4 regions of the Pseudoalteromonas sp. bablab_jr010 genome follow, and region 1 is predicted to be linked to each of the others. Evidence: predicted binding sites of a transcription regulator. Region 1 holds the regulator's gene; each other region holds the start of a gene.

Region 1 (7,318 bases):
ACTTTATACGAAAATGATCAGCTGATTTTTGAAGGGGATGTAGTTGCTAAAAACTTAACCCATAACGGTATGATCGAAGATATAAAAGCAGAAAATATTAATGTCGACATTGATAAAATGACGATGTTTTCAAAGCAACCTGTAACACTAACAGGACCGAATTTAAAAATTACCGGTAAAGGCTTAAAAGCCGATTTAAAAGCCGAAATTGTTGAGTTAACTAACCATACACGAACCATATACTATGACCAATAAACTGAAGAAATTACTCCTGATCCCAAGCTTATTGATTGCCTTTTCGGGCGCAGCTGCCGAGCAAACAGGCGCTCAAATTAGCATTAGCTCAGATCGCCAAATCGGTAAACTAAAAGATGGCGTTGGCATATTCGAAGGTAACGTAGAGATCGTGCATGGTGATCGTCGCATTACAGCAGAGCGACTTGAGGCACATGGCGGTGACACCGAAGGTACAGTCGAATTAATTATCGCTACAGGCAAACCAGCTTACTTCGAAGAAAAGCAAGCTGATGGTACCGTGATGAGCGCCAGCGCCGAAGAAGTTCGTTATGATGTTGCGAAGCGCTTCTTAACACTCAATGGCGAAGCTGAAGTCACTCAAGCGGGTCAAAAAGTAACGGCAAAAAGCATTACCTACGATATGGCTCAACAGCTGATCAGCGCAGAAAAAGACGAAAACTCAACAGATCGTGTACACACTATTTTAGTGCCTGTAGAAAATAAAAAAGACGATAAAGGCCAACCATGAGCACATTAAAAGCAGAGCTTTTAGCTAAAAGCTACAAAGGCCGCCAAGTGGTTAAAAATGTCGGTCTTGAAGTTGAAGCGGGCAGTATTGTTGGCTTGTTAGGGCCAAATGGTGCAGGTAAAACAACGACCTTCTATATGATTGTAGGCCTCGTACCAAGCGACAAAGGAAAAATAAGCATCGATGATAACGATATCACGCTTTTGCCAATGCACAGCCGTGCGCGCTTAGGTATTGGTTATCTACCACAAGAGTCGTCTATTTTTCGAAAATTAACAGTTTACCAAAACTTGATGGCCATATTAGAGACCCGCAAAGATCTTAACAAAACAACGCGCGAAGAGACGCTTAACAACTTATTAGATGAATTTAGCATTCAACATATTCGCGATAGCCAAGGTATGGCACTGTCAGGTGGTGAACGACGCCGCGTTGAAATTGCACGTGCATTAGCCGCTAATCCTAAATTTATCCTTTTAGATGAGCCTTTTGCTGGTGTTGATCCTATTTCAGTGTTAGATATAAAGAAAATTATTGAGCACCTAAAAAATCGTGGTATTGGTGTACTTATTACTGACCATAATGTTCGAGAAACCCTTGATGTTTGTGAAAAAGCCTACATTGTTTCTCATGGGGAGCTAATTGCATCAGGCACACCTGAGCACGTATTAGCAGACCAAACTGTACGTGATGTTTATCTAGGCGAGCAATTCAGGCTGTAACCATTACGCCACCGACTAGAGCATCTGCTAGACTTATACAATGACAATAAATCGATAACAGTGTCTTCACCGTTACCGATAACTTAAAAAGGATTGTTAGGGATACATGAGGCAATCATTACAGCTGCGCATGGGCCAGCAACTTACAATGACTCCACAACTGCAACAAGCCATTCGCTTGTTGCAGCTCAGTACATTGGATCTCCAGCAAGAAATTCAAGAAGCGCTTGATAGTAATCCTCTGCTTGAAGTGGAAGAAGCGGATTACAACGAAGAAAGCATCGGTAAGAATGAGCAAAAAGCGGAGTCTGACGATGTACAAGTCAGCGCGTCTGCCGACGAAGCACCTAGCGAATTCGAGCAAGAAAGCAGTGATGCTCTGAGTAAGGATACGGTTAGCGATGACTTAGCTATGGATGTTACGTGGGATGAGTACATGAGTGCCGCCCCATCAACATCGTCTGGGCCAATGCCTGAAGACGAGTCTATTTACCAAGGTGCTTCAACAGAAACACTGCAAGAATATTTAATGTGGCAACTACAGCTCACACCATTTAGTCCTACCGATGAAGCGATTGCCGTTGCCATCGTTGAAGCTATCGATGACTCAGGTATTTTAACGGTTAGCTGCGAAGATATTGTCGAAAGCTTTAATCAAAATAATGATGAAGAAGAAATCGAACTCGATGAAGTTGAAGCTGTCTTAAAAAGAATACAGTTATTCGATCCAGTTGGTATCGGCGCGCGAAGTTTACAAGAGTGCCTGTGTATACAACTTCGTCAATTCGATGCCAATACGCCATATTTAGCTGAAACTAAAATGGTTTTATCTGAGCATATCGAATTATTAGCAAGTCGCGACTATCGCACTTTAATGAAAAAGACTAAGCTTAAAGAAAACGAGCTTAAAGAAGTGATGACGCTCATTCACAGCTTAAATCCTAAGCCTGCGGATAGCATAGTACGCGAAGAATCTGAGTACGTCATACCCGATGTATCAGTGAAAAAAGTGAAAGGCCGCTGGGTAGTCGAGTTAAACCCAGATTGTATGCCAAAAATTAGAGTGAATAGCCAATATGCAGCGATGTCTCGCTCTGTTAAATCAAGTAGCGACAGCCAATTTATTCGTTCTCACTTACAAGAAGCAAAGTGGTTTATTAAGAGCTTAGAAAGCCGTAACGATACTTTACTAAAAGTGACCAACTGTATCGTGCAACAACAGCAAGCTTTCTTTGAACATGGCCCAGAAGCAATGAAGCCAATGGTGCTAAACGATGTCGCAGAAATGGTCGAAATGCATGAATCGACGATTTCTCGGGTTACAACACAAAAATATATGCATACCCCAAGGGGAATTTTTGAGTTGAAATATTTCTTCTCAAGCCATGTCAGCACCGAAAATGGTGGTGAGTGTTCTTCTACAGCAATTCGCGCTTTAATCAAGAAGTTAGTTGCTGCAGAAAACTCGGTTAAACCATTGAGTGATAGCAAAATTGCAGATATATTGGCTGAGCAAGGAATTAAAGTAGCTAGACGTACAATTGCAAAATATCGTGAGTCTCTAGCAATACCTCCGTCTAATCAGCGTAAAAGTCTGATTTAGACGTTTTACATAGAAGGAAAATGCTTATGCAACTAAATTTAACTGGTCGTCACGTAGAAGTCACTGATTCATTAAGAGACTATGTAAACACTAAGTTCGCAAAACTAGAAAGGCATTTTGATCATATTAATAATGTTCATGTCATTTTAGATGTAGAAAAATTAAGCCAAAAAGCAGAAGCAACTTTACATGTAAACGGAGGCGAGTTGTTCGCTTCTACAGAACATCAAGATATGTACGCAGCAATTGACTCATTGATCGATAAACTTGATCGCCAAGTCATTAAGCATAAAGAGAAATTAGCTCGACATTAAATTATGAAACTTAGTTCACTTACTAATCAGGACTGCAGCAAAGCTGCGGTCCTTTTTAATAGCAAAAAAAGAATTCTTGAGTATATTAGCGAGTTAGCTCACCAGCAGTTTCCTCATTTATCTCAACAAGATATCCTAGATGCTTTTCTGAACAGGGAAAAGTTAGGTAGTACAGGTATCGGCCGAGGAATAGCTATTCCCCACGGTCGAATGAGTGGTGCTGATGAACCTCATGCATTTATTATTGTCAGTGAATCTCCCATCAATTTTGATGCGATAGACAATCGTCCCGTTGATATTTTTGTGGCACTCATCGTACCAGATGGCGATTGCCAGTTGCACTTGAAGACCTTGTCAACAATTGCTGATAGACTTAAAGATAAAGATTTTTGTAAACAGTTGCGAAGTGCTACAAGCGATCAGCAACTATTTCAAGTAATTGCATCAGAGGCATAAATGGAATTAATAATTATCAGCGGTCGCTCAGGCTCGGGGAAATCGGTCGCTTTACGAGTTCTTGAAGACTTAGGCTACTACTGTGTTGATAATATTCCTGTCAACCTACTGCCTTCGCTCGTGCGAAGTGTTTCTGATAATTATGACAAAATTGCCGTCAGTATCGACGTACGTAACTTACCGAAAGAGCAGCAAGAGTTTAATGATATTCTTGAGTACCTGCCAGGTTTTGCAAACCCAACACTATTCTACCTAGATAGTGATGACCAAACCCTAATTAAGCGTTTTTCTGAAACTCGCCGTTTGCATCCATTATCGATTGATTCTTTACCGCTTGATCTTGCCATTAAACAAGAAAAAATCCTGCTGGATGTGCTGATCACCCGCGCTGACTTTATGATTGATACCACTGATTTGAGTGTTCATCAGTTAGCAGAATCAATTCGTGAAAAGATTTTAGGTAAGAAAGATAAAAAACTGATTATTACGTTTATGTCGTTTGGTTTTAAGCATGGTATTCCAAAAGAAGCTGACTACGTTTTTGATGCACGCTTTTTACCGAACCCACACTGGGAGCCTGATTTGAAGCCATTAACCGGCCTCGATCAGCCTGTCAGGGATTATTTAGCTAGCCACAGCATAGTGCAAAAGTTCACTTGGCAGATTCAAACCTTTGTACAGACTTGGTTGCCACATCTAGAGCGCAATAACCGCAGTTACCTAACCATTGCAATTGGTTGTACAGGAGGCCAACACCGTTCTGTTTACTTAGCGCAAACAATTGGTGAAAGCTTTTCTAAAACTCATGCTAATGTAAAAATTCGCCACCGCGAACAAGATATCTAACTAGGCACCAACAATGCACGCTGAAGATACCTTTTTAATTCAAAACAAACTTGGCTTACATGCTCGCGCTGCGACTGTTTTAGCGCAACTAGCACTGCAATTTGATGCCAAAATTACACTTTTTCAAGATGAGAAAGAAGCTGAAGGCGACAGCGTGTTAGCGTTAATGCTCCTTGAAAGTAGTCAAGGAAAAGAGGTTCGTGTTGTATGCGAAGGTCCTGACGCTGACGCTGCATTAACGGCAATCGGCGAATTAATTGCGCAACGCTTTCACGAGCAAGAATAGCATTTGCTAAGACTTCAAGGTTTACGGTAAACTTACTTCGGATATTTAAAATTCCCTTTAAATATCCTACTTTTATATCGCTCGCTTTTCTAAATTACAAAACTCTTAATAAATTTATCGCAGTGCGACGATATCTCTGCAAATACACTACAAAGCAACTATGCTGTATTTGCATAGCCTATTTAAACTTTTTTCAGTTGTAAGGACGCCAATGCCAGAAGCCTTTGAACAAGATTACCCACTACAACAACTCAAACAAGTGACCAAGTCACTCAATAGTGGTCAATTTGTTCAAGTGCGCGGCATGTTAGCCAAAACGGCACCTTGTGATACAGCCCTTTTACTTGAGTCTTCTCCTCATAAAATTCGTCGTATGCTTTGGCAGCTGGTTGACCCAGATGTCCGTGGTGATGTTCTAGAGGAACTCTCTGAAGATGTACGTCTTGGCATTATTGCCCAGATGGAGCCTGAGCACATTGCTGCTGCTACAGAAGATATGGACGACGATGACTTAGGTGAGGTTTTACGTAGTCTTCCTGATACCGTATATCAAGACGTTGTTAGCGCGATGGACTCGCAAGATAGAGAAAGGGCAACTCAAGCGCTTTCTTATCAAGAGCGCTCAGCCGGTGCCCTGATGAACAGCGATACGGTAACCATTCGCCCTGACGTTACTCTCGATGTTGTACTGCGCTATTTACGCTTACGAGGTGAGCTACCAGAGGGTACCGATGACTTATATGTAGTTGATAAGCATAACTGCTTTTTAGGCGCGCTTTCATTAACTACATTGCTGACCAGTCCTTCAGATAAAATTGTTCGTGATTTAATGGATGAAGACTGTGAGTCAATCCTAATCTCTATGGATGAAAGTGATGTAGCGCAACTGTTCGAGCGTCACAACTGGATTTCAGCCCCTGTTGTGGATGATAACGCTCACTTGCTTGGTCGTATTACCATCGATGATATCGTTGACGTAATCCGTGAAGATGCAGAGCACAGCATGCTAAGCCTCGCTGGTCTTGACGACGAAGAAGATACCTTTGCGCCAGTGCTAAAAAGTTCGCAGCGTCGCTCTATTTGGCTTGGGGTTAACTTATTAACCGCATTGCTAGCAGCAATTGTGGCAAGCTTTTTCGAAAACACCTTAGCAATCTTACCTATTTTAGCGGTACTCAATGGTATCGTCCCTTCAATGGGGGGTGTTGCGGGTAGCCAAACCTTAACCCTGGTTATTCGTGGTATAGCGGTTGGCCATATCAACCAAACCAACCAACGCTTCTTATTACTCAAAGAGCTGGCGATTGGCGCACTGAATGGTATTATTTGGTCGATATTAATTGCTGGAGTGGTTGCCCTATGGCAATGGGACTTTAAGCTCGGCGCAGTACTGGCCTTTGCAATGTTTATGAACCTTGTTGCCGCAGGTATTGCAGGTGCAAGCATTCCATTAATTCTTAAGAAAATGAAAATTGACCCTGCCCTCGCCGGCAGTGTGGTACTGACAACAGTGACGGATATTGTCGGTATCTTTGCCTTTTTAGGCACCGCAACCTGGCTATTGATCTAATACCAATTCACAATAATACTTAATTAAGCGAATTGGTATAAATAAAAACGGCCCTTTAAGGGCCGTTTTTATATCTTTTACTTTGCACGCTGCTTATTTTTACCTACTCTAGGTTTGGTATTGGCCTTTTTAAACTGGCTAAAACCGGTATGACGAGTCAGAGCTGCACGGCCTTTACCGCCCTTACCTTTAGCAGTTTTCTCGTTTCGACCTTCTTCAGGAACCAAACAATTCGGCCCTTTACCAATTAAATTCGCTTTGCCCATTTTTCTTAGTGCTTCACGGATCATCGGCCAACCAGCAGGATCGTGGTATCGTAAAATCGCTTTGTGTAAGCGACGCTGGCGTGCGCCTTTTGGAACAGGCACTTGCTCAGTATTGTTCTTAATATTGCGCAGAGAGTTCATCTCAGTGTGATAAATTGTGGTTGCATTGGCCATCGGCGATGGATAAAAGTTTTGTACTTGATCAAGCTTAAAGTCATGAGCCTTTAACCATAGCGCCATATTCACCATGTCTTCGTCTTTCGTTCCTGGGTGAGCAGAAATAAAATACGGGATCAAATACTGCTTTTTACCCGCTTCTTTTGAGTATTTATCAAATAGCTCTTTAAACTTATCGTAAGCTCCCATGCCCGGCTTCATCATCTTAGACAATGGACCATCTTCAGTGTGCTCAGGGGCAATTTTTAAGTACCCGCCTACGTGATGGGTAACCAACTCTTTTACGTAGCGAGGGTCTTCTACGGCTAAGTC
Region 2 (7,318 bases), on a different contig from region 1:
CTAACATTTATAAATTCAAATTCACCTAGTTCTTTTAATTCGCCCAACTTTGAGAATGCACGCATGATTTTAGAAATATCTTCATCTGTGGCATTTTCAATTGATGATGGGGTCATATAGTTTTTGAGAGTCTGAGGATCCCATTGAGAGATATCTGTAATTGCTGAATTTAGGTAAGGAATAGCAGTTTCTTTGTAAGCAGAGGATTTATTCGCAGTCCAAATTGCTAAGAGTACAAATAAGCTAATTAACACTAAAAATGTTATACCAATTCCTTTAAGTATCTTTTTAACCATGATTTTTATTATTCTTTCCTTAATTGAATACCTTAGAATTTATCAGCTTTAAATGTCTTATGGTAGTACCCAATGTGACCCAATTTGAGTAGAAATTTTTAAACACTAATTTTAGTTGCTTGTATCATGGCCAATATACCCGTTCTTTCGCTCTTAACCTCAAGTAGCCCATACTTTAAGCAAAGCAACCTATCAGTTATCAAATAATTTTGCTTACCATGTTTAATAGACTAAATAAAAATAGCCAGAACCACTGGCTATTTTTATAAACACCGCCTATTCGCAGTAGTTATCTACGAAAGTTAAATCATTAATGTGCTCTGGTGCATCCATAACGTAACTAGAGTCAGCCGTTTGAGGATTAACACTGTAAATCTTCGCATTTTCGCCTGCTTTTCTTCCTGAAACATACAATGTTCCATCATCAGCAATCGCTAATCCTGAAGCCCAATTAATGCCGTGTTCACCAATTAAGGTTAACTCCATCGAACCATCATCAATGGTATAGAGTGATTGACCTGTTAATACGTAAAGTACATTATTATCAGCAGAATATGCTACATCACCATGTGAGAAAGAATCTCCCGAATAGCGCATCTTGCCTAGTACTGTTTTTTCTCCAGTTTGCAAGTTGTAGTCATACATATAGGTTTTACTTGTCGCACGTAAAGATTGTCCGTCTGCCGTGACTGCTGAACGATAAATTGGCCAAGATGTAGCATCAGCCTCAGCAACTTGAGCGCCCGTTTCTAAATCTAACGACCAAAGTTTTGACGCTTTCGTGCCAGAATCAAGTTGTTCCATAAAATAAAGTTTGCCATCATAACTTGCAATGTTTGAAGCCGTATTTTGCGCTCCTGCGACCACACTGTAAGTATTTGTCTCTAGGTCAAATTTATAAACATAACCCGTTTCAGAAGAACCAAAATTGTTAATACCAAATATACCAGAATGACAAGCCTGCTTTTGAGTGACAACAACGTTATCAATAAAACCGCCTAGACTATCACTCGCACCTGCGCCGCTAAAACGAATTTCTGAAGAGTTTGAATCTGCTTCTACAGATAATGTAAATGATTGCCAGCCTCTTTGCGTCGCATTTACGTTTAGTACTGTTGTTCCATTCCACTTCACATCAACTTTATTTGTATCATTGTTACCGTTAATACGAGGCGAGTAGTAAAATGAAACTTCATAAGTTTTTCCAGCCTCAGTTGCGACTGTTTGAAAGATGCTGTAATTAGAAGTAGAGTCTAGCTCGACATATTGATTACCTTGCTGAGCAGTAATAAGACCTAGACGCGATGTTTGAATTTCAAATCTTGCACCTTCACTTTGCCATCCGTTAACTTCATCTAACAATGTCCATGTTGAATTTACGACATCCAGTTCAAATGAGCCGTTTGCAATTAAATTGTCTGCAATTGCAATTTGCGAAGCAAAAAGTGAAGACATTGCTAAAATAGATAACTTCATATAATAATTCCCCAAGATTAGTTGTATTCACTGCATTGTGAAAAAACAAACCACCTCAATCATTAAACTACTTATGAGTAGAAAAAGTTAATTGATAAAAAACTAACTTCTCTCTGCAATTGAGCGCTTTGAAATGGACTGTACATAAGAGAAAGCACAAATGATGCCAAAATTAAAAAATTGATTATCAGCGTGCTCTGAATCGCACGAAAGTTAAATTATCTATAATTAGTGAATAACTGATAAAGTGATTATTAGATTAGCACTCCCACATTTTAAAAATTTATTTGGTACAATCAGCCTTTAATATGGCTAACAGATAGGTTTTCCTTAATGCATCCGCGAAATCGCCACTTTAATGGCTACGACTTTACTTTGCTATGTAAAGATACTCCTGCCCTAACACCTTATATAACGCAAACGCCAGCGGGTACTGATACCATTGATTTCACCAATGCGTTAGCAGTTAAAACCCTCAACCAAGCGTTATTAAAAAGCCATTATAAAATCGATTTTTGGGATTTACCCGACAACTACCTTTGCCCGCCAGTTCCTGGCAGAGTGGATTACATTCATCATTTGGCCGATTTATTAGCAAGCGATAACCAAGGTCATATTCCTACGGGTAAGCAAGTAAAAGTGCTTGATGTAGGCACGGGTGCAAATGTGATTTACCCGCTTACGGGTAACCACGAATATGGCTGGCACTTCACAGGCTCAGATATTGATGTATTGTCTGTTAAAATTGCTAAGCAAATTGTGCAATTTAACCGCCTCAAAATAAATGTTAAGCAGCAAAGTAACGCCAATAAAATGTTTACGGGCGTAATATCGAATAAAGATGTCTTTCATCTAACTTTATGCAACCCACCGTTTCATGCCAGCGAGCAACAGGCAAATGCAGGTACTGAACGTAAATGGAAAAACTTAAACAAAGCGCCACAAAAAGCGCTTAATTTTGGTGGCCGTCAAAACGAGCTTTGGTGTGAAGGCGGTGAACGCGAATTTATCAGTAAAATGTGTATTGAGAGCCAAGAGTTTGCAGAGCAATGTATTTGGTTTACATCACTTGTTTCAAAGTCTGACACTTTACCTCATATAAAAAAGTTACTCAGCACACTTGATGTGAAAGAAGTAAAAGTTATAAAAATGGCACAAGGCCAAAAAATAAGTCGCTTTATTGCTTGGAGCTATTTTGACCAAACCGACCGCGAAGCCATTCTTAACGAACTAGTATAAGGATAATAAAATGATCGACTTTCGTTCAGACACAGTTACAAAACCAACAGCAGCCATGCGCGCGGTCATGAATGACGCCCCAGTAGGTGACGACGTTTATGGTGACGACCCAAGCGTTAATCAGCTTGAACAATTTGCTGTTGAGCGCCATGGCTTCGAAAGCGCCCTTTATTGTTGCTCAGGTACACAAGCCAATTTACTAGCATTAATGGCGCATTGTGAACGTGGCGACGAATACATTTGTGGTCAACAAGCGCATAACTACAAATTTGAGGGTGGCGGTGCCGCTGTATTAGGTTCTATTCAGCCGCAACCAATTGAAAATAATGCCGATGGCAGCATAGATTTAAACAAAGTTGTGGCTGCAATTAAAGCTGATGACTTTCACTTTGCTAGAACCAAACTACTTAGCTTAGAAAACACCATTGGTGGCAAAGTTCTCCCGCTAAGTTATCTTAAACAAGCTAGAGAGTGTGTTGATAAACATAACCTTGCTCTGCACTTAGACGGTGCCCGCGTGTATAACGCGGCGGTTAAGTTAGGTGTTGATATCACTGAGATCACCCAGTATTTTGATTCAGTGTCTATTTGCTTATCAAAAGGACTCGGTGCGCCGGTTGGCTCACTATTACTAGGTAGCAAAGCACTGATTGATAAAGCGCGCCGCTGGCGTAAAGTACTTGGTGGTGGTATGCGCCAAGCGGGTATGCTGGCAGCCGCTGGTCAGTATGCACTTGAGCATCACCTAACAAGACTTGCTGAAGATCACGATAACGCGGCGTATTTAGCAGAGCAATTAAACACGTTAGCTGGTTTTGATACATCACCTTTTCAAATCGATACCAACATTGTTTACGCAAACGTTGCCGAACATATCGACTTAAAAGCAGTGGCACATGCGCTAAAAGAACAAAATATGTTATTTTCGCCAGGAAAACCACTGCGATTAGTGACCCATTTAGGCGTCACTAAGCAAGGTATTGATAGCTTTATCTCAGCATTAGCGGCCGAGATTTAACGCTTCTTTATAATGTTTGCGGCACACTGATACATACCGGTCGTTGCCGCCAATTTCTACCTGATTACCGTCTGCAATCGCATTGCCATGCTCATCGGTACGCAGTACATGATTAGCTTTACGACCACAATGACATACTGTTTTCAACTCAATTAGTTTGTCAGCCCATGCAAGTAAGTATTGTGAGCCACTAAATAACTCACCTCTAAAATCGTTACGTAAGCCATAACACAGCACTGGAATACCAAGCTCATCAACCACATCCGTTAATTGCATTACTTGGTCTTTTGATAAGAACTGGCATTCATCAACTAAAATACAATGGCGCTTTTGCTCTGCATTTAAAGATTTGATTAGCTCAAATACATCTTTCTCTGCATCAAAAATATGCGCATCAGCCTGTAAGCCAATACGTGAAGACACCTTGCCAACACCTGCTCTATCATCAATAGCCGCTGTTAAAATAACCGGTTCCATACCACGTTCGCGGTAGTTAAATGCAGATTGTAAAAGTGTGGTAGATTTGCCTGCATTCATTGCAGAATAATAAAAGTACAGCTGTGCCATGATGTTGCCCAAATTTTAAAGTCGCAATATGCTACCCTAATCGAACGACAACATCATCCTTTACCTTATTCTTTTGTCCCATAATGAGTGTTTTGTTCTGAGCTCGTATTTTGCAACATTCTTGCATAAATCCCTGCCAATTGTTTATTGGCGAGCTGCTCCCAAACTAGGTTTGCATCTAGTTTATGCTTATAGAAAAACTCATTTGAAAAAGCCAAATATGCTATTGAGGTATTGATCGGTGGGAACAGTGGAGCAAGTTTAAATTGGTAGTACTGACTAAGATCGACTTTATTCTTAGAAATCTCACAAATCACAAGTGCTGCATCAGCATTTCCCTGAGCAACTCGTTCAATCGCAGTTTGTAGCGTAAATGTGTGCTCAATAAAAAACGCATCTTCACTTGCAGCATCACCAACAAAATGGCCATTAGCAACAGCTAACGAGAATGCTTTTGATTGAAATACCTCACGTGAATTCCACTTTGAATGAAAACGTCGTTTACCGATTAAACATTGGCTCAAAGATGCGAATGAATATTTATCGAGAGGTTTGCCCTGTTTATTAACAGGGAAAACAGCATAGTCACTTTTAAGCGCGTTAAAACCAGAAATAAATGCATCAACAGTGCCGTGCTTTATTGATGATATACATTCTTGCCAAGGCATTTGTTGGTATTGAAATTGAACTTCATCTATTGCGAGATCTAATTCATTTAGAGTATTAATTTGTGCTTGGCTATTAATAATGGGGATTTCGTTTTTAGCATCGATAAACATCGGCGCTTTATTATGATCCGCCACACAAATTTTAATTAGTAAGGGAGACGCCTCTTTCGCATAACAAGTAAAAGTAAAAAACAACCCTGTACACAAAAATACTCTAGTAAAAAACAACATCACTGTCATAATAAGTTACTAATTTAGTTAAGCTTTAAATAGTGTAGAAGGCAATTTAACTTTTTACAAAATTCCTTCGTGTTTCAGTAACCACTCTTTTCTTTCAAGGCCACCCGCATAGCCTGTGAGTTTACCGTTTGCGCCAATAATCCGATGGCACGGTACAATAATGCTAATCGGGTTTTTACCATTTGCAGCGCCCACTGCACGCACCGCTTTTGGGTTATTAATGGCAAGTGCTATCTCTTGGTAACTTTTAGTTTGTCCAAATTCAACATCCATCAGCGCACGCCACACTTGCCTTTGAAAGTGGGTACCTTGGGTATCGAGTGGAACAGTAAAACGCCTACGCTCACCATTAAAGTACTCATTAAGCTCACTTATACATATTAAAATAGGTGTAAGGGTGTGCTCATCAACAGCCTCTGTTTGCATCGTAACCACTGGGTAGAAGCCAACGTAACTGACACCTTTTGCTGTACTTTGAATGGTAATATCGCCAATGGGGCTTGGCATTATAACTTGTTGCATACTCATAATTGTTGCCATAGTTGAAAAGTTAAATATGAACGAAATGGTGCACAGTGCTCACTGTTAAATTCGCTTATTCCAGCGAGGGCTTTTTTAACCCCTAAGTCGCCCGCTAGTAAAATGTCGGGGTGGCTTTGACCGCGTAGCTTGGCGTAATTAACTGTCCACGGACCAATGCCTTTGAGCTCAAGCCAATTATCAAGCTCTTGACTCTCTGGGTTTTGCTGACAATAAGCACTTAAACGCCGTAGTGCATCTTTGCGTGATTGTGGCATTTTAAAAAAGTCGAGTTCAGAATTGGCAACCCAATCAGGGCTTGGAAAATAGTGGTTAGTACTTTGCTGATTAAATTCATTCACAAGCTGAGTTACGAGATTGTGAGCCGCAGTAACACTCACTTGCTGACCAAGAACCGCACGTATGCCCGCTTCATAGTCTGACCAAATTCCCGGCAAACGCAACCCAACACAAAGCGGCATTGCGCCTTTAAGCTCTGCATCTAAATGCTGTTCAATAGTTTGCGTGTCGGCGTCTAAATCAAGCACACGACGAATGTTATGGATCACTTGCTGTAAATAACGGGTGTTATCTATATCAATCGCCACTTTAAAATGGTTTTTATGCTCAACAAAATGCGCAGTGAATTGCCCTTGGCAATATTTGTCTTTAAAAGTACGACCATAGCTCGTTGCACTCAGCCATTCTAGGCCACTAATTAAACGGCGCTGCAAAAAGTCATGCAGTGCTTGCCAGTTATAAGGCGGCCTAAATGCCAGTGTTAAGGTTAGCGTGGCGCTTGGTTTTTTATCTGACTTGCGTAACTTTGAAGGAGCGATATTTAACTGCTTCAAAAAAGCATCATTAAAACGACGAATACTATTAAAGCCAGAAGCAAATGCGATATCTGCCACCGACAAATCTGTTTCTTGTAATAACTGTTTAGCAAAATTACATTGGTTAAATAATCGATATTGGGTGATCGAGAGTCCAAAGTGTTGGTTAAACAAACGGCGTAAATAGCGGCTCGACACGCCGAGTCTGTCGGCTAAAACCTCACAATCGTAGGCCTCGCCTTTATCAATCAGTTGTTTGGCGCGTAATGCGGTGGTTTTAGTACCTAACCAAGCAGGGCTATTCGGTGCGCTATCTGGGCGACAGCGAATACAGGGTCGAAAACCATCCTGCGCAGCCAAGTGCGCGTATTGGTAGTATTCAACGTTCTTTTCTTGTGCTGTTGGTGCGGGGCAAATGGGTCTGCAATAAATGCCAGTACTTTTTACCGCCACAAAAAA
Region 3 (7,318 bases), on a different contig from region 1:
TACGTGCATTAGACGCACAGTTCGGTAATAAAGTTAAAGCTATCTACTCTACTGCTGACGCACTCGAAAAACACGTACTAGAAGCTGACCTTGTGATCGGTGGCGTACTAATCCCAGGTGCAGCAGCGCCTAAACTAGTGACAGCTGAGCACATCAAAGCAATGAAGCCTGGTTCTGCAATCGTTGACGTTGCAATCGACCAAGGTGGTTGTATCGCAACGTCTAAAGCGACAACTCACGCTGATCCTACTTATATCGTTGATGACGTTGTTCACTACTGTGTTGCTAACATGCCAGGTGCTGTTCCACGTACTTCTACGTTCGCACTTAACAATGCAACATTACCGTTCATCATCAACCTTGCTAACAAAGGCTATAAGAAAGCGCTTCTTGACGATGCTAACTTCTTAAAAGGCTTAAACGTAATCAAAGGCCAAGTTACTTATAAAGAAGTAGCTGAAGCTTTCAACATGGAATATGTTGACCCACGTACAGCAGTCGAAAATGCTTAATTAGCATTGTGAAACAAAAAAGCAGCGAAATCGCTGCTTTTTTTATGCCTGTTTGCAAATAAATTAGTTTATCTGCAAACAATTATATTTCTGATTAACGACGCTTAGTTTGTTTAGCGCGTTGATTGTGCTTTTTAACCGCCTTACGGATTTGGTTGATTTTGGCACGTTTGTCTTTACGCTTTTCAGGAATAACCGACAGCTTAGTTTGCGTTTCGCGGCCTAGTTGTACTGTTTTGCGTAAATAGTTAACCGTCTCTAAATCAAGTTCAGCCCAACCACCTTGTGGCAAGCGCTTATCAAGCTCTAACTTACCGTAACGAATACGGATAAGACGCGATACTTCAACATCTTGTGATTGCCATAAACGACGTACTTCGCGGTTACGACCTTCTGTTAAAGTCACATTGAACCAACGGTTGATACCTTCACCACCCATAGGTTTGATGTTTAAGAATTTCGCAGGACCATCTTCAAGCTCAACACCTTTTGTTAAAGTGCGTAGCGTTTCGTTAGTCACTTCACCAAATACACGAGCTGAGTATTCACGCTCTACTTCGTAGCTTGGGTGCATTAAACGGTTAGCAAGTTCACCATCGTTAGTAAACAGCATTAAACCAGCGGTGTTAATATCTAGTCGGCCAACTGCAATCCAACGTTCGCCATCAACACGTGGTAAACGATCAAATACCGTACGACGACCTTCAGGGTCTTTACGCGTACATAACTCACCTTCTGGTTTGTTATACATAAGCACACGACAAATACGGTCGGCTTTGTCTTCGATTTTCACTACGTGACCGTCAACACGAATTACATCGGTTGCTTCTACGCGGTCGCCTAAACGAGCCACTTTACCATTCACGCTCACGCGGTTGGCATCGATGTATTTTTCCATTTCACGACGTGAACCCACGCCAGCACGGGCTAATACTTTTTGTAACTTTTCAGTTTCTACATTACTCATTCAGATAGTTCTCTCACAGAAGGATCGCTCAATAGCTGGTTGATTTTACTCTCCTGAAGTTCAGGTAACGGCGGTAATTCATCTAAACCAGCTAATGAAAAATAATCTAAGAAAGCGGATGTTGTGGCATACAACGCTGGGCGCCCGGGCACCTCTTTATGGCCAACAACTCTAACCCACTCTCTTTCTAATAAGGTTTTAATTATTCCTGAGCCAACAGCGACCCCCCGTACTTGTTCAATTTCACCACGGGTAATAGGTTGTCTATAGGCAATCAAGGATAACGTTTCTAGTAGTGCTCGTGAGTATTTAGGTGCGCGCTCTTGCCATAAGTTTGCCAGCCAAGGCGCTAAACTAGCGCAGGCTTGAAACCTGTAACCGCTGCCTACTGCAACAAGCTTAATGCCTCGGGTTTGATAATGCGTTTGAATTTGTTCAATTGCATTATTAATGCGCGGCATAGATACGCTTAAATCAGCTAATACTGTCTCTTTTAAATGACGTTTAGACACAGGTTTTCCAGCAACAAAAATCGCGGCTTCTATGATTTCGACTAACTGTTCATCACTGATACGTTTTGTGGCCATTGCTACTAAAGGTCATTTTAAATCACTAACGCTCTATTATGACAGAAGTCGGCCAAGGTTGGAAAAATTATTGTAAAAAAGCCAGTGTAAAACACTGGCTTTGGGGGATATTTATAAATGAATTTTGAAATTAGCTATTTTTAACCATTTCAAGGGCATCATCTTCGGCAACGTCGCTGCCATATTTGCTAATGTAATTAACAAACTCAGTGCGGCTTATACGCTTATCTTTGTTGCTATCCATATAGCCAAAGTGATTTGCGATATCGTCGTCATCGGCTTCTTCAATTGAAACATAACCATTTTTGTCGTTATCTAACGATTTAAAGTCATTTTCGATTGGGTCAAATTTAGCGATTTCAGCTTTAAATGCTGATTCAGATACCTCACTATCAGCTGCCACCTTGCCTGTATTTAATTGCATATATGCATTAAATTCAGTACGGCTGATTTGCTCATCCATATTGGTATCGATATTTGAAAAATGCTCCCAAATTGCATCATCGTCAGCTTCTACCTTAGAGATATAGCCGTCATTGTCATTATCTAGACTGCCAAAATCGCTGTCGATTTTTGCTAAAGAGTTACTTGCAGAACATGCTGAAAGACTTAGTGCTGCTAAAATTGTAGATGCTAAAGTTAACTTTTTCATAAGACATTTCCTTGTAGTCGATTAGATTCAATTAGACTATTTCAAGTTGAATGCCAAAATGCCTTATTGACTAAAATCAAGCACTTACAATCTAGTTAAGTTACTGTTAAGCCTATGATTTAGCAAGCTTTTCATAGATTGCTGTAATTTTTTCATAAAAAAAGCGCTCCGAAGAGCGCTTTTTACAAATAACTATACTGTCGCTATTAGATAGCTGCGTTTTGGTAACGCTTAACGAAGTCTGTTACTGCTTCGCCATTACATTTTAACGTGTTTAAGTTGCCAATTTTTTCACGCACAGGTGTTAAACCTTTTTTAAGTGCAGTGATGCAAAGTTGAGTTTCTTTTTGCTCATTTTTAGCAAACACTTCAATCGCTGCTTTTGCTACTTCTTGTGATTGTGATTTTTTTGCAATTTCACGAATGTCAGTACCGTTACATAAAATGCTTTTTGAAAAACGTGACATTGAAATGCCATGCTTTGCTGCTTCTTTACGTGCAGCGGTAAACCCTTCGTTTGCACTTAAGCTACATAACTTCGATTCAATACTGTTATCAGCTGAAAAGTAGTGCGGGTTGCTTGCTAATGAGCCAAATGAGATACATGCAAGAGAAAGCATCACTAATTGTTTTTTCATGGTTTACCTTTAAATAGTACATAATATGAACGGGTGGTTTGCGCGCATTATATAAACAAAAATAAGCAGATCAACTGAATTATTTATTTAATTTAATAATTAATAGTGAGTTAACAATGTTTTTAAATTAAGCAGCAATTGATCAACATTTGCCCAATTTGATTTTCGTAATTAGCTCATGAATAAGCCCTAGTTTGATGATAGAATTGCGCTAAACACTGAAACAAAAATAATAGGTGCACCATGAAGGTAATCTCATTTAACATTAACGGCCTGCGCGCTCGTTTACACCAATTGCAAGCCGTAATTGATAAACATCAACCAGATATTATTGGCTTACAAGAAATCAAAGTACATGATGAGGCCTTCCCTCTCGAAGATGTGCAAAAAATGGGTTATCACGTTTATTTTCACGGTCAAAAAGCACATTACGGCGTGGCAATGTTATGTAAACAAGAGCCAAAATCAGTTGTTAAAGGCTTTGCAACCGATACCGACGAATCACAGCGTCGTATGATCAGTGTTACCGTGACACAAGAAAATGGTCGTGACCTAACGGTGATGAATGGCTACTTCCCGCAAGGGGATAATATTGCCCACGAAACCAAATTCCCTTATAAGCGTCAGTTCTATAAAGATTTAATGACTCACTTAGAAGATAACCACACGGCTGATCAAGATGTTATTGTGATGGGCGACATTAATATTTCACCGACCGATCTCGACATTGGTATTGGTGAACCAAACCGTAAGCGCTGGTTAAAAACAGGTAAGTGTTCTTTCCAACCTGAAGAGCGTGAATGGTTAAGCACTTTATTAAACTGGGGCTTTAAAGATACCTTCCGTGAACTTTACCCAGAAAAAACTGAGCAATACTCGTGGTTTGATTACCGCTCAAAAGGTTTTGATGACAACCGTGGTCTACGTATTGATGTGATCTTAGCAACTCCAGCTCTTGCTGAGCGTTGTGTTGAGTCTGGTATCGATTACGAATTGCGAGGTATCGAAAAACCATCTGATCATGCGCCAATTTGGTCAACATTTAACGCATGATAGACACATTGCAATGGCAGCTCCCTTTGTGGAGCTGTGTGGCTATAATACTCTGGCTCAGCTTTGATAAGCAAAGCGCATCACAATTATTGGCAACGCCAATAAGACAAGTTGGTGTGCTCGCATGTGCTTTAGTACTTGCGGTACTGTGGCGCATTAAAGCGGGGATATTGCCAGGCCTCGAATTGCATATTTTAGGGGTTACTGCAGTGACCCTAATTTTAGGTTGGCGACTGGCTATTTTTGCAAGTACCTTGGCGAGTTTGTTGTTAGTGCTGGTTGCACAATTGCCAATCAGTTTATTGCCTGTGCATTTGTTATTTACAGCGTTCATTCCAATTACGTTGAGCTATCTGTGCTTTGTAATTTGCTATACCTATTTACCAAGACACTTTTTTATTTATATCTTTTTATGCGCGTTTTTAACCGCTGCTGTTATCGCCTGTATTAAAATACTTACCAGCGGTGTGTTTTATTACTTGCTTGGTGATTACAGTTTTATTGAGATTTCAGAAAATTATCTGATTCTGTGTGCCATAATTTGGTTTCCTGAAGCAATGCTCAATGGCATGGCCATTACCTTGATGATCACCTATCGCCCTCATTGGGTTAAAACCTTTTATGATAAGGACTATTTAGACTCATGAGTCTTCACTACCACTGCCCGCTTTGCAAACTTGAACTCACTCTAAACGACAAAACTTACCGTTGTGACAATAACCACAGTTTTGATATCGCCAAAGAGGGTTATGTCAATTTACTTCCCGTGCAAAATAAAAAGTCGAAACAACCGGGCGATAACCTTGAAATGGTGCAGGCTCGCCGCGCTTTTTTAAGTGCCGGACACTATTTGTTTTTACAGCAGGCTTTAGCTGAGTTAGTGGCATCTCTCGAACCAAGTTCAGTGATTGATTTAGGCTGTGGTGAAGGTTTTTATACTCAAGCTATAGCAGCGCAGTCGAGTGCCGATGTATATGGTGTCGATATTTCTAAGCCCGCGGTAAAATACGCCGCTAAGCGCTACGAAAATGCGCATTTTAGTGTCGCGTCGATTAGCCAAGCCCCTTTTGCAGATGCGCAGGCTGATGTGCTTGTTAGTGTGTTTGCCCCTTTATTTGCACAAGAGCTTGCCCGCCTTGCCAAGCCGCAAGCTAGTTTAATTGTTGCAAGTCCTGGCCCTTGGCACCTTAAAGAGTTAAAAGCGTTTATTTATGCTGATGTAAAACCGCATACAGAGATAGAACCACCAGCAGGCTTCAGCAAAGAGTCGATAAATTTATTAGAACAGCAGGTGCTGTTGTCGGTCGGTGAGATTAAACATTTAATTATGATGACGCCGTTTGCGTGGAAGTTTCGCCCGGAGCATTGGCAGCAGATTGAGCAGCAAGGCCCACAAAAAGTAACGTTATCGTTTTATGTGAGCCAGTTTATTCGCGATTAGAAGTGTTCTTTAGTGAAGGCTTTATCCATTTTTTCGAACATATCTTTTAATAATTGAGCTAAATCAGTGTAGCGTGGTTTTTCAGTCGTTAACTGTGACTGATAACCATGCGCCTTCATTTTACTGTGCAGCTCGGTATACCAACTTAGCATTGCTGGCTCTAAACGGGTTTCTGCACGGCGGCCTAGCCACAACAAACCTTGAAGCGGTAGTGATAAAAAGAAAAGCGCGATCGTGATAGCTTGTGGAAAATAATCACTACCTAAGTAATTCACTTGCATAAATACGGTCAGCATTGCCAAAATTGGCATCACTGTAATTGCCAGATCAGTGGCCTTGATCACTCTAAATTCGGCAAACAATGGAGCGAGCTCTTGTCGCATCGGCCATTTTTTAGCGTATTGACGACCTGTTTGCACTTGTGACATGACACCTTTTTGCATCATCACTCCTAGGGTTTTCAACTTGTTTCACAACCGAGTGTAACACACTCCCGGATACAATCCCTGCAAAACCTGTCCTAGTTTTAATACCAAATTAATGGTTAGGAGACTAACGTTTAAAGTCTAAATGAGATAAAATGTTATCGGCTTAAGTCAACCAGACTTTAGTATAATTACAGCCTAGCTTTGTTAAGTGTAGCAACAAAATACTTATTTACTATACTGGCAAAGAATTCTAATTATCAAGCCTTAATATACACTGACTGATATCGTACTTTTAGGACCTAGCTATGTCGACGCCCCTTTGCTCACCACAACATGTTTTAGTACTGAACTGTGGTAGTTCAAGTTTAAAATTTGCCATTTTAGATGCCGCCACTTCTGACGAAGTTATTTCTGGTTTAGCTGAGCGCCTTGGCTCAGACACGCCTTCAATCAAATATAAATATAATGGTGAAAAACAACTTATTGAGCTTGCAAAGGGCCAAGCCCACGATGCAGCAATTGCTGAGCTTGTGAAGCTAGTTAATGAGCTAGGCCTTGCAGATAATTTAATTGCTGTGGGTCATCGTGTTGTACACGGTGGTGAGCATTTCACTGAATCTGTGCTTATTGACGATGATGTACTTGCAGCTATCGAAAAAACAGCGGCACTTGCTCCACTTCATAACCCAGCCAACTTATTAGGCATTCGCACTGCACAGCAAGCGTTCTCAGCACTGCCACAAATTGCTGTATTTGATACGGCATTTCACCAAAGCATGCCAAATATTGCTTACTTATACGCCCTGCCTTACTCGCTTTATAAAGAGCACGGCGTAAGACGTTATGGGTTCCATGGCACGAGCCATTATTATGTTGCAGGTGAAGCAGCAAAATTATTAGGCAAAGAGCGCGAGCAAACCAATGTGATCAGTGCACATTTAGGTAATGGTTGTTCGGTATGTGCGATTAAAGATGGTAAGAGTGTTGATACCAGTATGGGCCTTACACCGCTTGAAGGCTTAGTGATGGGTACCCGCAGT
Region 4 (7,318 bases), on a different contig from region 1:
GGTAGAACCTCGTGCTCTTCACCCATCATCGGCGCTACCACAAAACCATATTGCGCCACTAAATAATCGGTTAAAAAGCCAAAAGCCAGTGCCGTGCCAATCACACCTATTAGGTAGGCAAATACCGCTCGCTTGCCAAGCTCTTTACCAACGACACCAAGCGTTGCGATATTGGTTGCCGGCCCAGCTAACATAAACACCAGCACCGCCCCCGGAGATACACCACTGAGTAATAAACCTGCCGCTATAGGTGTCGATGCAGTTGCACAAATATACATAGGAATACTGATTAAAATAACCACCAGCATAGCAAGGATACCATTCCCCCACTGGCTTAAAAAAGATTCTGGTACATAAGTTTGTACAAGCGCTGCAAAGAATAAACCGATCATTAGCCAAATCATGGTGTCTTCAAGCAGCTTATTGCAACTAAAGCTCACCGCGCGTTTCAGTTTGCTAAAACGACTTTCAACGGCTTTGGTTGGCTGCTCACTGCTACAACAGCTTTTCTGTATAGGCGCTGCTTTTTCTGTTGAGCAACTTTGTTGCTGCTCCTGTATTGGTTGCGATTCCTTGCTACTACAACAACTTTGTGCGGGCTTTGCTGGCGCCTCTTTACTGCAACAGCTCGTTGTGGTCACAGGCTTTGGCTGTTTACTACTACAACAAGAGTCTGCTTTAGTACTTTCTTTATCTGATTCTGTACTTTGTACTTGTTGGAGTTCACTGTCTTTCCCCACTAAGACGCCGGCCACAATGGCGCTGCACACGGCGGCAATAGGACGTATTATCGCCATAAATGGGCCTAGCAACACATAAGATACCGAAACCGAATCGACCCCTGTTTCAGGGGTTGAAACTAAAAATGCGGTGGTGGCACTTTTCGATGCCCCCGCTCTTCTTAAACCAATGGCTGCTGGGATCACACCACATGAGCACAAGGGCATTGGAGCACCTATAAAGGCTGCTTTAACTGTGGTCCACAACCCTTCTTTGCCTAAATGCCGGTTAAGAAAGTTAGCAGGCAAATATACATTGAGAAGACCTGCTATGAATAAGCCCAGCATTAACCAAGGTGCTGAGAGTAAAAACAGATGCCAAAAATTATTGAGTAAGTCCATCGATATCCTCCAGCGTCGTTAGTATTGAGCAGTTTTCAGCAGGCTCTTCACCGCCACAACATTTATCTGCCAACAATGAAAGTGAGTCATAAAAGCGAGTAAGCTCTGCAATTCGTTGTACAACGAGGTCACGTTTTTGTAACGTCATTTCTTTAACTTCATGACAAGAATGCTGATCTTTATGAAACTTAATTTGCAATAACTCTTTGATCTCAGCCAGACTAAAGCCAACATTCTTTGCTCTGAGAATAAACGCCATTTGTTTATGGTCATTCTCAGAATAAAAACGATATCCCACGTCTGAACGCGAACTAGGCGTTAACAAACCATGCTTTTCGTAGTACCGTAGCGTATCTGTTGAGACACCCAACTGACGGGCAAACTCACCTATTTTCATCACCGTCTCCATTGTGAAGCGTTTATTTATTATGCTCACTATAAACCTTGGAGTACACCCCAAGGTCAAGCAATAAATTAAAAAAGGAAAGCACATGAATATTACTGTCCTTGATACAGCGACATTAGCCAACACGTCGTTAGATGCCTTAGCGCAATTAGGTAAATTAACCTGTTACGATTTAACCGCTAAAGAACAGGTTGTTGAGCGCTGCCAAGATGCCGATGTTGTTGTTAGTAATAAAGTGGTGATTGATCAGCACGCCATGAGCAAATTACCTAATTTAAAATTAATATGTGTTGCAGCGACAGGGACTAACAACATTGATTTAGGTGCAGCAAAAGAGCATGGCATCGCAGTGACCAATGTCGCAGGTTATTCAACGCCGAGTGTAGTGCAGCATACCTTTACCCTCATCACTAATTTACTGGGTAATACTCACAGATACATTAATGATTGCCAGCAAGGCTTATGGCAACAAAGTCCAATGTTTTGCCGTTTAGATTACAGCTTTAAAGAAATTGCAGGCAAAACATTGGCAATTATTGGTTACGGTTCACTAGGTAAAGCCGTTGCCGATGTAGCGCGTGCTTTCGGTGCTAATGTCATCATCAGTGAACGAAAAGGCCATGCACCTCGTGAAGGTCGTGTTAGTTTTAATGATGCTCTAACCACAGCAGATATTATTAGTGTTCACTGCCCACTTACTGATGAAACACGCAACCAAATCGCCGCGACAGAATTAAGCATGATGAAACCGACAGCTATCATTATTAATACTGCTCGTGGTGGGATTATCAATGAAGCCGATTTAGCTGACGCATTAGCTAATAATGTTATTGCCGGAGCTGGTGTTGATGTACTCAGTAAAGAACCTGCAGAGCAATCAAATCCGCTGGCACAGTATAAAGGCGCAAACTTATTACTTACTCCGCATATTGCTTGGGCCAGCCAAGAATCTATCGTGCGTTTAGTTAACGAAATTGCTTTGAATATCCAAGCATTTAATCAAGGCGAGATGCGTAACAGGTTGGTCTAAATCGCAATTTATTAGTCAAGAGAGCTAAGTAGTTAGTAATTTATTACTTGGCTCTTTACCTAAAAACAACCTAAGAAACTGATTTAATTTACTTTTATAAGTTTGGCAAGTAGTTTGCAAATAAGTGAACAACTATAAAACAATTTCTACGGGATAAAATAACATGAAAAAAGCACTTCTAATTGCCGCGCTAACTGCACCATTTTTAACTGGTTGTGTCATTGCTGTTTCTGACGGTGAAGCAAACACACATTGGGCGGGAAGCTCATCTAGCTGGCAAAAGCAGCATAAAAATAACCGTGAAGTGATCTCTAATCTTGCATTAGATACCAGCTATCAAACTGTATTAAACAAACTAAATACTCCTAGCTTTAGCGAGTTATTAAAGCAGGGTGATGATGTGTACCAAGTATTATTCTATGCAACCCATAGTATTCATTCTGATGGCAAGATAACTAAAGACGAATGTACACCACTGGTTTTTAAAAATGATAAGTTAATCGGTGTGGGTGATACGATTTATAAATCACTTAGCAATGGCTAGCTTGCATATTTAAATTCTGTAAGTAGGCAGCTATTGCCTACTTATGTTCACTCACCGCTATCATTCTCGATACTATCTGATCACGCCCAGCATCTTTTGCCTGATAAAGACCTAAATCAGCTTCTTCAAGTAATGTTTGCTCTGCATACACCTGGCCATTTTCCGTGGTTGCAATACCAATACTAATTGTGACATGGTCGGCATTTAGTGACGCTTTATGCGGAATATTTAACTCATTAACGGCATTACGTAATTTGTTTGCAAACGACATAGCTTCTTTTGCAGAGGTATTTGGAAGTACAGCTGCAAACTCTTCACCGCCATAACGAGCAACAAAGTCACTACCTCGCTCACATGCTCCAACTAAGGCATGAGCAATTTGTTTTAAACAATCATCGCCTGCTCGGTGACCATAACAATCGTTGTAACGTTTAAAGTGATCAACATCCATTAATAATACTGATAATGGTGTTTGATCACGACGACAACGACGCCACTCTCGCGCTAAATTTTCATCTAAATAACGTCGGTTTGGGATCTCTGTTAGGCCATCAATTGAGGCGAGCATTTCAAGCAAGTCATTTTTTTGTTTGATCATTAATTGATTGCGCACACGTGCACGAACGATCGCTGCACTAAAAGGTTTGGTGATGTAATCCATCGCCCCTAATTCTAACCCTTTAGCTTCATCATCATGGCTAGTATTTGCCGAGATAAAGATTACCGGTAGCATGCTTGTCGTTGCGTTCTCTTTTAATTTGTTGAGTACTTCATAGCCGTCGATTCCTGGCATTACAATATCCAAGATCAACAGATCCACACTTTGTGTTTTTAGAAACGTCAGTGCTTTTTCGCCACTCTCAACACAAAAAACATCATAGTCTTGCTGTAATGTTTTTTCTAATACCAAGCGGTTTAACGGATCGTCATCAACAATCAGTACCTTGGCTCTTTTCAACATCAGTAGATCCTTGTTCGATGATAAAGGCAATAACCTGTTTTATTTGGCATTGCAACTCATCAATTAATTGTTCGGAAAGTTCACCTTTAGCTTTTAGTGTAGCCTCGCAATGCTGAGCGCACGCTGACAATCGTTTAAACCCAAGGTTACCAGCCGATCCTTTCACATTATGCACCACGCGGATCAACTCGTCGGTAGTCTTTAATGTAGAAATTTGTATTAACTGCTCTGCTGCCATAGTCGCAAACTTCGACAACATAGTTAATACTAACTTATTATCATTTCCAAACTGAGATAAGATAAAAGCCTTATCAAAAAAAGCTTCTTTTGAGTTTTTAAGCTCACTCATTGCTAAAAACAATTTACTCGCAACAATAGGTTTAGTTAGGTGTTTATTCATTCCTGCCGCAATTGAATGCTCAATATCTGCAGCCTCACTATGAGCGGTAAGCGCGTATATCGGCATTTGCTCTTTGGTGTATAATTGACGAATAATTCGCGTCGCTTGGCAACCATCCATCACAGGCATTTGAATATCCATAAAAATTACGTCAGGTTTGATCTCTTTAGCAATTTCTATACCTTTTTTACCATTTAGAGCACAAATGACAGTAATATCTATTTGCTCCAAAATACTCTTAATGATGCTCAAATTAAGCGGATTATCATCAACTGCAAGTACTAAAAGTCCAGATAAGTCAGTACTCGAAGGCAAACAAACTAATTCTCTTTTTGTAGGTCCTGATGCTTTATCTAGCTGTAAGCAAAAACTAAATTTGCTGCCTTTACCTTTTTCACTATCAAGTTTTATCTCTCCGCCCATTAAAGCGACTTCATATTTAACAATCGCTAAACCTAAACCGACCCCCTGATGAGAGCGTGTTAAAGACTCATCTCCTTGCGTAAAAGCATCAAATAACCGCCCTTGATCAGCCTTATTTATACCTATACCTGTATCTTTAACTGTAAAACAAATTAGTTGCTGCTCTAAAGACTCTTCAATCAGCTCTAAACACAGAGTTATTGTGCCTTGTTCAGTAAACTTGGCTGCATTTGTCAATAAATTGGCTAATACTTGCTGCAAACAAATTTGGTCGCCAATTAAGAATTCGTTGATGTTCTCGTCACGGTCAATGATAAAATCAATGCCTTTATTTGTGCATAAGGGAGTGATCACGCCTCGACTAAAATCAATTAGATCAGATAAACTCATAGGCGCTTTATTCATTTCCAGTTGAGCACTTTCGGCACGTGCAAAATCAAGCATTCGATTTAAAAGCGTCAGTAAACTATTAGCTGCTGTTTTTGCCTGCTCTGCATGAGTGCGCTGATGCTCAGTTAGCCCTTGCAATGCAATAACATCAATTAAGCCTAGTACTGCATTGAGTGGTGTGCGTATTTCATGACTTAGATTAGCAATAAAGCGGCTTTTAGCGAGCGTTGCCCGCTCTGCATCATCTTTTGCTTGAACTAAATCCGTCACATCCTGTACATGAACAACATAATAATCTGGTGTTTGCTCGGCATTCCAAACTAGGGACACACTAATTTGCAGCCAGCGCTGCTGTTCTTGCTGCTCAAGACTAAAGTGATAAACTTTTTTCTTCTCATGCAGCAGCTCTGTCAGAGTATTTTTCAACGTCTGATAAGACTGCTCAGCAAATAAGTTTGTCAACTCGAGGCCATTAACGTTTACAATTGCAAAGATTTTTCGTGCCGCTTTATTTGCTTGCAGCACTTGATCTTCAAGTGATACCAGAAGCACCCCATTTGCTGCGTACTCCATAGCACTGCGTAATTTCGCTTCGGAGCTTTGTAGTGCATTCAGTGCATTATACTGCTCGGTAATATCACGACCAATCGCCATGGTACCAAGAAATTGCTGGTGCTCGTTGTAAAATGGCACAATGCTAAAAAGGTAAGTTTTCTCATAATTTGAAAGACGAGTTTGATACGTTTTTTTGTCTCTTAAAACCTGCTTCTCAAGTTCATTTAACTCGCCGTTATCATCACTAATATCACATAATTGCTGGCCTACTAACTTCTCTTGTGGCAAACCAATATAGCCTTCATACGCTTTATTACAGCCTAAAAACGAGCCATCAATATTCTTAAAATAAATAAGATCCGGCACGTTATTGAGCATGGTATTTAATAACGCTAAGTGACGTTCTTTCGCATCAATACTACGACGCAATTGTTTTGACTTTACCTGTACCTGAGAATCAAGCGCTTTATTCGCCTCTTGTAATGATTGGACGAGCTCTTCATTGCGGCTAAACACTCGTTTTACACGGCTGAACCAAGGCTGCCAATCGACAGGAATACGATAATGAACTAACGCTTGTTTACCTTCATCATGCTGCTCAAGGTAATTCATTAAGTGCGTCATTGGTTTTACAAAAATACGTTGACTCAGCCAAAAAACAGCGCTGAACATCATCACTAAAAACACACTCAAAAACGCGAATTCTAAAAAGATGTCGTAGCCAACAGGTTCACTCAGGGCCTGCTTTGATTCATAGAAACGAGTGTAAATAGGTAAGTTTGTTGCCTCTTGCACTAAATGGCTGTGGTTATTCTTGCGCATATCGACAGCAACATTCGGCCAATATTCGCTAGCACTGATGGCAGTGTTAAGCGCTGTTTTTGAGCTGGCAATAACTTGGTTATCTTGATTGATAAAAATATACTCACCATAGTTAGGCGCTATTTTCTTTAACCAGCTAGAAATTGCTTTAAGATCATAAATCAACACGATGTAATCACGACTATTGGCTGCTCGTTGCTTACCAATTGCAAAATAAGCATGGCCATTAATCGTCAACACAGAGCTTGAGGAAAGCTTATTACTATTAACTAATTGAGGCCTAAATTTGTTATCTAACACGCTGGTCAAGAATTCACTTTTTGCTGTACTTCGGCGCTTAATATAAGCAAAACCTTGCTCATTAACATAAGCCACGGCTTCTAAAGATTGAACAAGTGACAGGGTAGTATTAAAAGAGGGGCCAAGGGCGATAACTCGCCGCCATTGATTAATTGCATAAGCGGTTGAGGCAAACTTTCCTTGTCCGACTATCTCCCCCACTCCATCGCCAACACTTTGGTAGTAATAGTGATCATATTGATTCACATTGCGTGCCCAACTTGGATCAAAGTCATAAGAAAGTGGCTGCTCGTAAAGCTTGAACATGGTGTCTATAAGGCCATCTGCGGCACTCATCGCATGGCTAAGCTGAGCGGATATATTATT

Evidence for each region. The regulator sigma-54, encoded in region 1, starts transcription at its own class of promoters, with help from an activator protein. The targets are predictions, from matches to a motif close to GTTGGCACGNNNNTNGNNT.
Region 2: a site for sigma-54 is predicted at 1,925-1,943, ahead of JIG37_RS11710 (DUF642 domain-containing protein). Genes of this name have one in related genera too.
Region 3: a site for sigma-54 is predicted at 2,758-2,776, ahead of JIG37_RS17345 (EF-hand domain-containing protein). Genes of this name have one in related genera too.
Region 4: a site for sigma-54 is predicted at 2,659-2,677, ahead of JIG37_RS21365 (DUF3192 domain-containing protein). Genes of this name have one in related genera too.

What each region holds. Positions count from the first base shown of each region.
Region 1 covers NZ_JACDWV010000200.1:13,506-20,823, reverse strand. Annotated here, with positions in the region: gene lptC (LPS export ABC transporter periplasmic protein LptC) at 1-255, shown strand, start outside; gene lptA (lipopolysaccharide transport periplasmic protein LptA) at 245-766, shown strand; gene lptB (LPS export ABC transporter ATP-binding protein) at 763-1,488, shown strand; gene JIG37_RS20650 (RNA polymerase factor sigma-54) at 1,595-3,091, shown strand; gene hpf (ribosome hibernation promoting factor) at 3,118-3,405, shown strand; gene ptsN (PTS IIA-like nitrogen regulatory protein PtsN) at 3,409-3,861, shown strand; gene rapZ (RNase adapter RapZ) at 3,862-4,707, shown strand; gene JIG37_RS20630 (HPr family phosphocarrier protein) at 4,721-4,993, shown strand; gene mgtE (magnesium transporter) at 5,205-6,563, shown strand; gene JIG37_RS20620 (YgiQ family radical SAM protein) at 6,641-7,318, opposite strand, start outside.
Region 2 covers NZ_JACDWV010000133.1:32,641-39,958, reverse strand. Annotated here, with positions in the region: gene JIG37_RS11715 (hypothetical protein) at 1-296, opposite strand, end outside; gene JIG37_RS11710 (DUF642 domain-containing protein) at 573-1,772, opposite strand; gene rlmF (23S rRNA (adenine(1618)-N(6))-methyltransferase RlmF) at 2,106-3,011, shown strand; gene ltaE (low-specificity L-threonine aldolase) at 3,022-4,029, shown strand; gene JIG37_RS11695 (thymidine kinase) at 4,012-4,596, opposite strand; gene JIG37_RS11690 (hypothetical protein) at 4,662-5,399, opposite strand; gene JIG37_RS11685 (methylated-DNA--[protein]-cysteine S-methyltransferase) at 5,559-6,026, opposite strand; gene JIG37_RS11680 (AlkA N-terminal domain-containing protein) at 6,029-7,318, opposite strand, start outside.
Region 3 covers NZ_JACDWV010000161.1:68,383-75,700, reverse strand. Annotated here, with positions in the region: gene ald (alanine dehydrogenase) at 1-512, shown strand, start outside; gene rluB (23S rRNA pseudouridine(2605) synthase RluB) at 607-1,479, opposite strand; gene scpB (SMC-Scp complex subunit ScpB) at 1,476-2,066, opposite strand; gene JIG37_RS17345 (EF-hand domain-containing protein) at 2,197-2,718, opposite strand; gene JIG37_RS17340 (exonuclease III) at 2,925-3,356, opposite strand; gene xthA (exodeoxyribonuclease III) at 3,600-4,409, shown strand; gene JIG37_RS17330 (energy-coupling factor ABC transporter permease) at 4,406-5,056, shown strand; gene JIG37_RS17325 (putative RNA methyltransferase) at 5,053-5,850, shown strand; gene yfbV (terminus macrodomain insulation protein YfbV) at 5,847-6,293, opposite strand; gene JIG37_RS17315 (acetate kinase) at 6,584-7,318, shown strand, end outside.
Region 4 covers NZ_JACDWV010000201.1:142,108-149,425, forward strand. Annotated here, with positions in the region: gene JIG37_RS21350 (SO_0444 family Cu/Zn efflux transporter) at 1-1,121, opposite strand, end outside; gene zntR (Zn(2+)-responsive transcriptional regulator) at 1,105-1,518, opposite strand; gene JIG37_RS21360 (D-2-hydroxyacid dehydrogenase) at 1,613-2,557, shown strand; gene JIG37_RS21365 (DUF3192 domain-containing protein) at 2,721-3,101, shown strand; gene JIG37_RS21370 (diguanylate cyclase) at 3,139-4,062, opposite strand; gene JIG37_RS21375 (ATP-binding protein) at 4,031-7,318, opposite strand, start outside.